2 linked regions of the Blastochloris tepida genome follow. The protein of the gene in region 1 interacts with the protein of each later gene in a pairwise test. Links are inferred from orthologs where the notes say so. Each region holds a gene or a part of one and is shown in the gene's direction. Other genes may lie near its edges.

Region 1 (4,307 bases):
CGGAATTGCGCGAGAGCGTGAGATAATCGAGCCCGACATCCATCAGGAAGCGCAGGCGCTCGCGGATCTCCTTGAGGATGCGCACCGCGATGTCGTTCTGCTTTTTGGTGAGCGTGGCGGGCAGCGCCTCGAACCACGCGCCGGCGCGGCGCACGCTCATCTCCGCCACCTCGCCGATGTGAAGGCCGGCGATCTTCACCGCCAGCGCCTCGGGCTTGAGGCGATGGCCGGCGCAGGCCTCGCACGGGGTGGCGGAGAAGTACTTGCCGATCTCCTCGCGCGCCCACTCGCTCTCGGTCTCGCGCCAGCGGCGCTGGAGATTGGTGACCACGCCTTCGAACGGCTTCTTGGTTTCGTAGGCGCGCAGGCCGTCATCATAGACGATGGTCACCGGCTCCTCGCCCGAGCCGTAGAGGATGACGTCGCGCGCCGTCTTCGGCAGTTCCTTCCACGGCACCGTGACCTTGAACTTGTAGTGGCGGGCCAGCGCATCCAGCGTCTGGGCGTAATAGGGGCTGGAGGAGCGCGACCATGGCGCGATGGCGCCTTGGCGCAGGCTCTTCGCGGTGTCCGGCACCACCAGATTGGGGTCGATGGTCTGCTCGGTGCCGATGCCGCCGCAGGTCGGGCAGGCGCCGAACGGATTGTTGAACGAGAACAGCCGCGGCTCGACCTCGGGAATGGTGAAGCCGGAGACCGGGCAGGCGAATTTTTCGGAGAACAGGATGCGGGCGGGCTCTTCTCCCTCCCCTGCAAGGGGAGGGTCGGATCGCCGCAGGCGATCCGGGGTGGGGTCGACCCCCTCCCGCCGCGCGTCGCGCGTCGACCTCCCCCTGTCCGGGGGGGGTGAAGAGGCCGGCGCATCGGCGAACTCGATAATCGCCAGCCCGTCGGCGAGCTTGAGCGCGGTCTCCAGCGAGTCGGCGAGCCGCGTCGCAATGTCGGGGCGCACCACCAGCCGGTCCACCACCACCTCGATGGTGTGCTTCAGCTTCTTGTCGAGCGCCGGGGCCTCGGAGATCTCGTAGAACGCGCCGTCGATCTTGACGCGCTGGAAGCCCTTCTTCTGGAACTCGGCGAGCTCCTTGCGGTACTCGCCCTTGCGGCCGCGCACCACGGGCGCCAGCAGATAGAGCCTTGTGCCGGGGGTGAGCTCCAGCACGCGGTCGACCATCTGCGACACGGTCTGGCTCTCGATCGGAAGACCCGTCGCGGGCGAGTAGGGGGTGCCGACCCGCGCCCACAGCAGGCGCATGTAGTCGTAGATCTCGGTGACGGTGCCCACCGTCGAGCGCGGGTTCTTCGACGTCGTCTTCTGCTCGATGGAGATGGCCGGCGACAGGCCGTCGATCTGGTCGACGTCCGGCTTCTGCATCATGTCGAGGAACTGGCGGGCATAGGCCGACAGGCTCTCGACATAGCGGCGCTGGCCCTCGGCATAGATGGTGTCGAAGGCGAGCGACGACTTGCCCGAGCCGGACAGGCCGGTGAACACCACCAGCCGGTCGCGCGGGATGTCGAGATCGACGCCCTTCAGATTGTGCTCGCGCGCGCCGCGGATCGAGATGGTGCGGGCGGGGTCGATGGTGGCGCGATCATTTCTGGAGCGTTCATTCTCGGAGCGGTCGCGTCTGGAGCGGGGCGAGGTCATGCGGGGGTCTCGGCACGCGGCCGAGGGGGCCCGGCGGCGGTTCGACAAGAACAAAACGAGGCCATAACCTAGGGCGCCGCGCTCGAAAACGCCAGTGCCGCGATGCACGGCCGCCCGGCGCAATCGCGGTGACCGGACGAGCGGGAGCGCAAGGCGATTGTGAGGGGAGCCGGTTTGCGCTAAGAACGTAACCGGAACATTGTCGCTTGTGGACATGGCCCGGGCAGGGGGCGCGCCAGCGCGCCGGCTGGGCTAGGGTGGCGGCGACAACCATGACAAGACGGAAAGGCGGGCAGCCATGGCGGGCAGCGTCAACAAGGTGATCCTGGTCGGCAATCTCGGGCGCGATCCGGAAGTGCAGCGCTTCTCGAACGGCGGGCAGGCGGTGAAATTCAGCGTCGCCACCTCCGAGCGCTGGCCGGACAAGGCCACCGGCGAGAAGAAGGAAAAGACCGAGTGGCACAACATCGTCATCTATAACGAGAATCTCGGTCGGGTCGCCGAGCAGTATCTGCGCAAGGGATCGAAGGTCTATATCGAGGGGCAGCTCCAGACCCGCGAATACACCGACAAGGACGGCCAGCAGCGGCGGATCACCGAGGTGGTGCTGCAGCGCTTCCGCGGCGAACTGACGCTGCTCGACGGGCGGAGCGGCGGCGGCGCCGAGATCGACGATGCCGGCGGCGATTTCGGCCAGCGCAGCCCGCTGCCGGCGCGCGGCGGCGCCCGTCCGCCGGCCTCCGGCGGCGGCAAGTATTCCAGCGACCTCGACGACGAGATCCCGTTCTGAGGCCGGCCGGCGTGTGGGGATGATACGGTTTCCGGCTGATCAGGCCTTCGAGCCGTGTTTCGATCGCCGAAAATCCCGTTGTCGGGAGTTTCTTGCGGAATTTTCTTGCGGAACGGGGTTTTCGGCGAGACCGTTTCCGGTATCCCGAAGGGATCAGCCGGAAACTGTATCAGGCATCCCGGAGGGATCGGCCGGAAACCGTATGACCCCGTCCGGAGGCGGCCGCAGCCCGCGGATCTGCCCCGCGCGGCGCGGGCGGCGGTGCCTTGGTGCGGCCATATGCTTGCGAGAATGTGAAGCCTGTCGACCCCGTCGGGGCACACCGACGTCTTGGAGAGCGACCGGTTTCGAGCTACGAAATGGTGCGGTGCGGAATCTGGTGTCCGGGCCGGGGCGTTCTGGGGACGTCGTTCTCCGGGGCCGTCGTTTCGCAGGCCGGGTGTCGAAGGTTCCAGTTTCGGACCGGAATGTTCGGCGCCGGCGTTTTTCCGGGGTCACGCAGGGTTTTCCCCGGAAGCCGCGTGGGTTCACCGGCCTGGGAGCGTGATGCGCCGGGGCGTTGCAGATCTGGAACTCTGGCAAGTCTGGAACTCTGGCAAGTCTGGAACTCTGGCAAGTCCGGAGTTCTGGCGTATCGGGAATTCCGAGCGAGTCGGGAATTCTGGTTCGCAAGGCCATCGATTTCGTGAAAATTCGCGATCCAGGCGAACGGTTGGCCTTCGCCGCCGTTGGTTAGAGGGATCGCTTTCGGAGGGGCTGGCCGTTTGACGGCACAATCGGATGTGACAATCGGCGCCGCCGGCCGGATCGGCACGCATGGTGCCGCGGTCGATGGCGGCCGAACCCGCGCCAGGCGCGACGTGCCGCTGGCATGGCTGCTGGCGTTCCTGATCCTGGCCTCGGTGGCGCCGCTGGTGCTGATCGGCGCCTACACCATCATGCGCTGGGCGGATGTCGAGCACACGGCCGAGATCGGCCGCGTGTCCGAGGTTGCACACACGCTGGCGCAGGCGGTGGACCGCGATCTGCGCAGCCACAGCGAGACCGCCGAGGTGCTGGCCGCCTCGCGGGCGCTGGTGAAGGCGAATTTCCAGGCATTCGACGAGCAGGCCCGCGCCGTGTCGGCGCGCGGCGGCCATGTGGTGCTGGTCGACCGCTCGCTGCGGCCGCTGGTCGATACCCGCGACGAGCCCGCCCGGCCGGCGGAGATTCGCGCCAGACCGGTCGAGCAGGTGTTCGCCTCCGGGCGGATGAAGGTGGGCAATGCCGGGCCGATGGCCGGCGAGCCCGACCGTTTCGCGATCTATGTGCCGGTCAGCGTCGAGCGCGAGGTGCGCAGCGTGCTGATGCTGATGCCGCCGCCGGCCGCCATCCAGGCCGTTCTGCAGCAGACCTACCGGCCGGAGGGCTGGTTCGCCGCCATCCTCGACGGCGAGGGCCGCGTCGTCGCCCGCTCGGCGCCCGAGCGCGGCGAGGACGGCGCGCTGATCGCCCAGGCCGCCCCGCCCGAGCTTCTGGCGCAGCTTGCCGCACCCGAAGGCGTGTTCAATGTCACCGCTCTCGACGGCCAGCCGGCCGTCGCCGCCTATCGCCGCTCCAGCCTGAACGACTGGCGCGCCGTGGTGTGGGTGCCGAAGGCGGTGCTGGAGGCGCCGAGCAACCAGCGCCGCGACGCCGTGCTGGCGCTGCTCGGCCTCACCACGCTGGTGTCGATCGGCGCCGCCCTGTTCGGCGCGCACCTGATCAACCGCTCGACGCGGCGCACGGTGAACGCGGCGCGGGCGCTGGGCGAGGGGGCGCCGATCTCGCTCAAGCCGACGCTCATCCGCGAGGACAATCTGGTCTGCCGGGCGCTGGCCGATGCGG
Region 2 (3,982 bases), 2.3 Mb from region 1 along the record:
AGCCCATGCCGGCGGGGTTGGTGTCGACCAGACCGAGTCCGGCGAGGTCCGCCGGGAGCGCAGGCGTCCGGGTCGTTTGGGTGGTCTCTGGCGGGACGGGGTTGGACGGCTGGAGGGCGAGCGTCTGCCAAGCCGGCACAAGTCCAAACACCGCGGCAAGCGCCGCCGTTGCGATCCGCATCTTCGCCATGTCGTATCCCGTTGAATCCCCAAATACCCCGGCCGGCGCGCCGCACGCAGCGCGAATCGCATCCGACCCCAGTCCTGCGCCCGCCGATAGACGCTGAGAAGGCCAAAAGAATGGCGTGATGCGGTTTCCGGAAGGTCCGTTCGGGATCCTGGAAGCGGCTTCACCGGCAAGTCATTGATAAAACGTCAATTTTTCGGCAATCTCGCTGCGCGGCGCGAGCCCAGGCGAACCAGCGGCGCCGCGGCGCGTTGCCGGAATCGGCGGTTCGGCCGCGGCGCGTTCCGGCCGGCCGCCGCGGCACCGCGAGCCGGGAGCGTGTTCTCGACCAGGGGCTTTATCTTTGCACCGGCCGGCCTATCTTCGTTTGTGCCGCTTGATACGCGAACGCTGCGGGGAGTTGGGGTGACGTCGCAGGAGGAACTGGCGGATCTGGTCGCTGCGGTCGCCGAACGGCGCGACAGCGCCGCGTTTACGCGGCTGTTCGATCACTTCGCGCCGCGCGTGAACAGCTACCTGCTGCGCCTCGGCGCCAGCCCGGCACTGGCCGAGGAATTGACGCAGGAGGTGATGGTCACGCTGTGGCGCAAGGCCGCCCAGTTCGACCGCGCCAAGTCGTCCGTCGGCACGTGGCTCTATCGCATCGCCCGCAACCGCCGCATCGACATGGCGCGCCGCGACCGCTCCGAGCCGCTCGACAGCGAAGAGGCCAACGAGGTCGCCTCCGAGGAGCCGGGCGCCGACGACGCGCTCGATTCGCTGCAGCGCGAGGACAGCGTCCGCGCCGCCATGGCCGATCTGCCGCCCGAGCAGCTGGCGCTGATCCGCCTCGCCTTCTTCGAGAACCTGTCGCACAGCGACATCGCCGACCGGCTCGGCCTGCCGCTCGGTACGGTCAAGTCGCGCATCCGCCTCGCCTTCACCCGCCTGCGCCGGCAATTGGAGGCGGGCGGCGTCGATGCGGCGGTGTGACCCGGCGCGCCGGGTGATCGCTTCCGGATTCAGGAACGGGCCGCCTCGGCCACGCTAATCTCGCGCCACATGAGTGCCCGATTCGCCGAAGTCCTGGTGCCGGTCGCGGTGGCCGAGCCCTATTCCTATGCCGTGCCGGACGGGCTCGACCTCACAGTGGGTGACCTCGTCACGGTGCCGCTCGGGCCGCGCCGGGTCACCGGCGTGGTGTGGCAGCTCGCCGAGGCGCCGCGCTACGCCCGGCCCGGCCGGCTGAAGCCGGTCGAGGCGCGGCTCGATGCCGAACCCCTCCGGCCCGAACTCATGGCCTTCGTCGATTGGGTCGCCGGCTACACATTGTCGCCGCGCGGCATGGTGCTGCGCATGGCGCTGCGGCCGGGCGAGACGCTGGGGCCGCCGCGCCCGCGCATTGGCGTCCGCCGCACCGGCCCGGCGCCGGCCCGCATGACGGCGCAGCGGGCGCGGGTGCTGGCGGCGCTGGAGGGCGGGCTCTGCCATGCCAAGAACGAGCTCGCCCGCGAGGCCGGGGTGTCGGCGGCGGTGATCGACGGGCTGGTCGACGAGGGGGCGCTGGAGGCGGTGGCGCTGCCGCCAGAGCCGGCCGCCCGGCGCCCGGACCCCGACCATCCCACCGTCGATCTGTCGCCGGCCCAAGGCGCGGCGGCGGCGGCGCTCAAGGGGGCGGCCGGTGCGGGCTTCGCCGTCTTCCTGCTCGACGGCGTCACCGGCTCCGGCAAGACCGAGGTCTATTTCGAGGCGGTGGCCGAGGTGCTGCGGCGCGGCCGGCAGGTGCTGCTGCTGCTGCCGGAGATCGCGCTGACCACGGCGTTTCTCGACCGCTTCGCCCGCCGCTTCGGGGTGCCGCCGGCCGAATGGCACTCGGAGGTGGCGCCGCGCCGGCGCGAGCGGATCTGGCGCGGCGTGGCCTCGGGCGAGGTGGCGGTGGTGGCCGGCGCCCGCTCGGCACTGTTCCTGCCCTTCCGCGACCTCGGCCTGATCGTGGTCGATGAGGAGCACGACGGCTCCTACAAGCAGGAGGAGGGCGTCGCCTACAACGCCCGCGACATGGCGGTGGTGCGCGCCCGAATCGGCCGGGTGCCGGTGGTGCTGGCCTCGGCCACGCCCTCGGTCGAGACCGAGGTGAACGCAAGGCGCGGCCGCTATCACCGCCTTGCCCTGCCGACCCGGGTGGGCGGCGCGGCGCTGCCGAAGATCGCCGCCATCGACATGACCCGCGACGGGCCGGGGCGCGGCCGCTGGATCGCGCCGAAGCTCGCCGCCGCGGTCGAGACCACGATCGGCCGCGGCGAGCAGGCGCTCTTGTTCCTCAACCGGCGCGGCTATGCGCCGCTGACGCTGTGCCGGGCCTGCGGCCACCGGCTGGGCTGTCCGTCCTGCGACGCCTGGCTGGTCGAGCATCGCGCCCGCCGCCGCCTCGTCTGCCACCATTGCGGCTTCTCGATGCCGCGCCCGCCGGCCTGCCCGCATTGCGGGACGCAGGAGACGTTCGTCGCGGTCGGCCCCGGCGTCGAGCGCCTCGCCGAGGAGGCGGCCGCGCTGTTTCCCGACGCCCGGCTGTCGATCCTGTCGTCGGACCTGATCGAGGGCGTCGAGCGGCTGCGCGCCGAGATCGCGGCGATCGAGCGCGGCGAGGTCGATCTCATCATCGGCACCCAGCTCGTCGCCAAGGGGCACCATTTCCCGCGCCTGACGCTGGCCGGAGTGATCGACGGCGACCTCGGGCTCGGCCATGGCGACCCGCGCGCCGCCGAGCGCACGTTCCAGCTCTTCTATCAGGTGGTCGGCCGGGCGGGGCGCGAATCAGGCAGCGGTCAGGGGCTGATCCAGACCTATCAGCCCAAGCATCCGGTGATGACGGCGCTCATCGCCGGCGACCGCGAGCTGTTCTACGACACCGAGATCGCCGCCCGCGAGCGCGCCGGCCTGCCGCCGTTCGGTCGGCTCGCCACGCTGCTGGTGTCGGCGGCCGAGGCGCCGGCGGCCGAGGCCTATGCCCGCGCGCTCGCCGCCGCGGCGCCGCTCGAGGCGGGGGTGCGGGTGCTCGGCCCGGCCGAGGCGCCGATCGCGGTGCTGCGCGGCCGCCACCGGGTGCGGCTCCTGGTGCGGGCGGCGCGGACGGTGCGGGTGCCGGACTATCTGCGGGCGTGGTTGGCGCGCGTGCCGCCGCCCAAGGGCAGCGTCGGCCTCGCCATCGACGTCGATCCGCAAAGCTTTGTCTGAGCCGGTGGGTCCAGATGGTTGCGTTCGAAACGGCGCCTACCTCGTGCTCAGCCGATGTGCCAACGATCGCAATGATTTTTTGGGCACACGGTCGTGTTGCAGGCCCGGGGCAGTCGTGCTAATCAGCCGCCGGCCTGACGGGTTGGGTTTCGGCTGTCCTGACCCTCGGCTGAGTTCCTTTGGAATCCAAGGGCTTTCGGTGCGCCGCTCGGCGCTGGCGGCGCTCTTGTGAACTAGCCCGAGACGCGACGTGCAAGGCGAAGAACCGATCGTATCCGGCATGGCAGGTCGCTACGCGACCGCTCTGTTCGAACTTGCGCTGGAGGCCGGCTCGCTTGATGCCGTCTCCGCCGACCTCGACCGCTTCGAAGCGCTGCTCAACGACTGTGACGACCTGCAGCATCTTGTCTCGAGCCCGGTGTTCGGCTCGGACGAGCAGCTCAAGGCCATCACCGCCGTTCTGGAGAAGGCCGAAATCGGCGGGCTGGCCGGCAAGTTTCTGAAAACCATTACCGCCAATCGCCGCCTGTTCGCGGTGCAGGGCATCCTGCGCGCCTACCGCGCCCGGGTCGCCCGCCACAA

What was found.
Region 2: the proteins of ssb (region 1) and BLTE_RS16210 interact in binary tests that used the Escherichia coli proteins (3 or more experiments, as listed by UniProt). The link is inferred for Blastochloris tepida from one-to-one orthologs.

The regions. Positions count from the first base shown.
Region 1 is NZ_AP018907.1:1,248,832-1,253,138, forward strand. Bases 865-3,695 are described here. They hold ssb (single-stranded DNA-binding protein), read left to right. Parts: upstream 865-1,949; coding sequence 1,950-2,441; downstream 2,442-3,695. Other genes in these bases: uvrA (excinuclease ABC subunit UvrA), read right to left, coding at 865-1,651; BLTE_RS05830 (sensor histidine kinase), read left to right, coding at 3,224-3,695. Also shown: more of uvrA, read right to left, coding at 1-864; more of BLTE_RS05830, read left to right, coding at 3,696-4,307. UniProt on the Escherichia coli protein: Plays an important role in DNA replication, recombination and repair. Binds to ssDNA and to an array of partner proteins to recruit them to their sites of action during DNA metabolism. Acts as a sliding platform that migrates on DNA via reptation.
Region 2 is NZ_AP018907.1:3,580,960-3,584,941, forward strand. What follows is about bases 847-3,814. They hold BLTE_RS16210 (primosomal protein N'), read left to right. Parts: upstream 847-1,228; coding sequence 1,229-3,400; downstream 3,401-3,814. Other genes in these bases: BLTE_RS16205 (sigma-70 family RNA polymerase sigma factor), read left to right, coding at 847-1,159; BLTE_RS16215 (F0F1 ATP synthase subunit delta), read left to right, coding at 3,651-3,814. Also shown: BLTE_RS16200 (invasion associated locus B family protein), read right to left, coding at 1-190; more of BLTE_RS16205, read left to right, coding at 593-846; more of BLTE_RS16215, read left to right, coding at 3,815-3,982.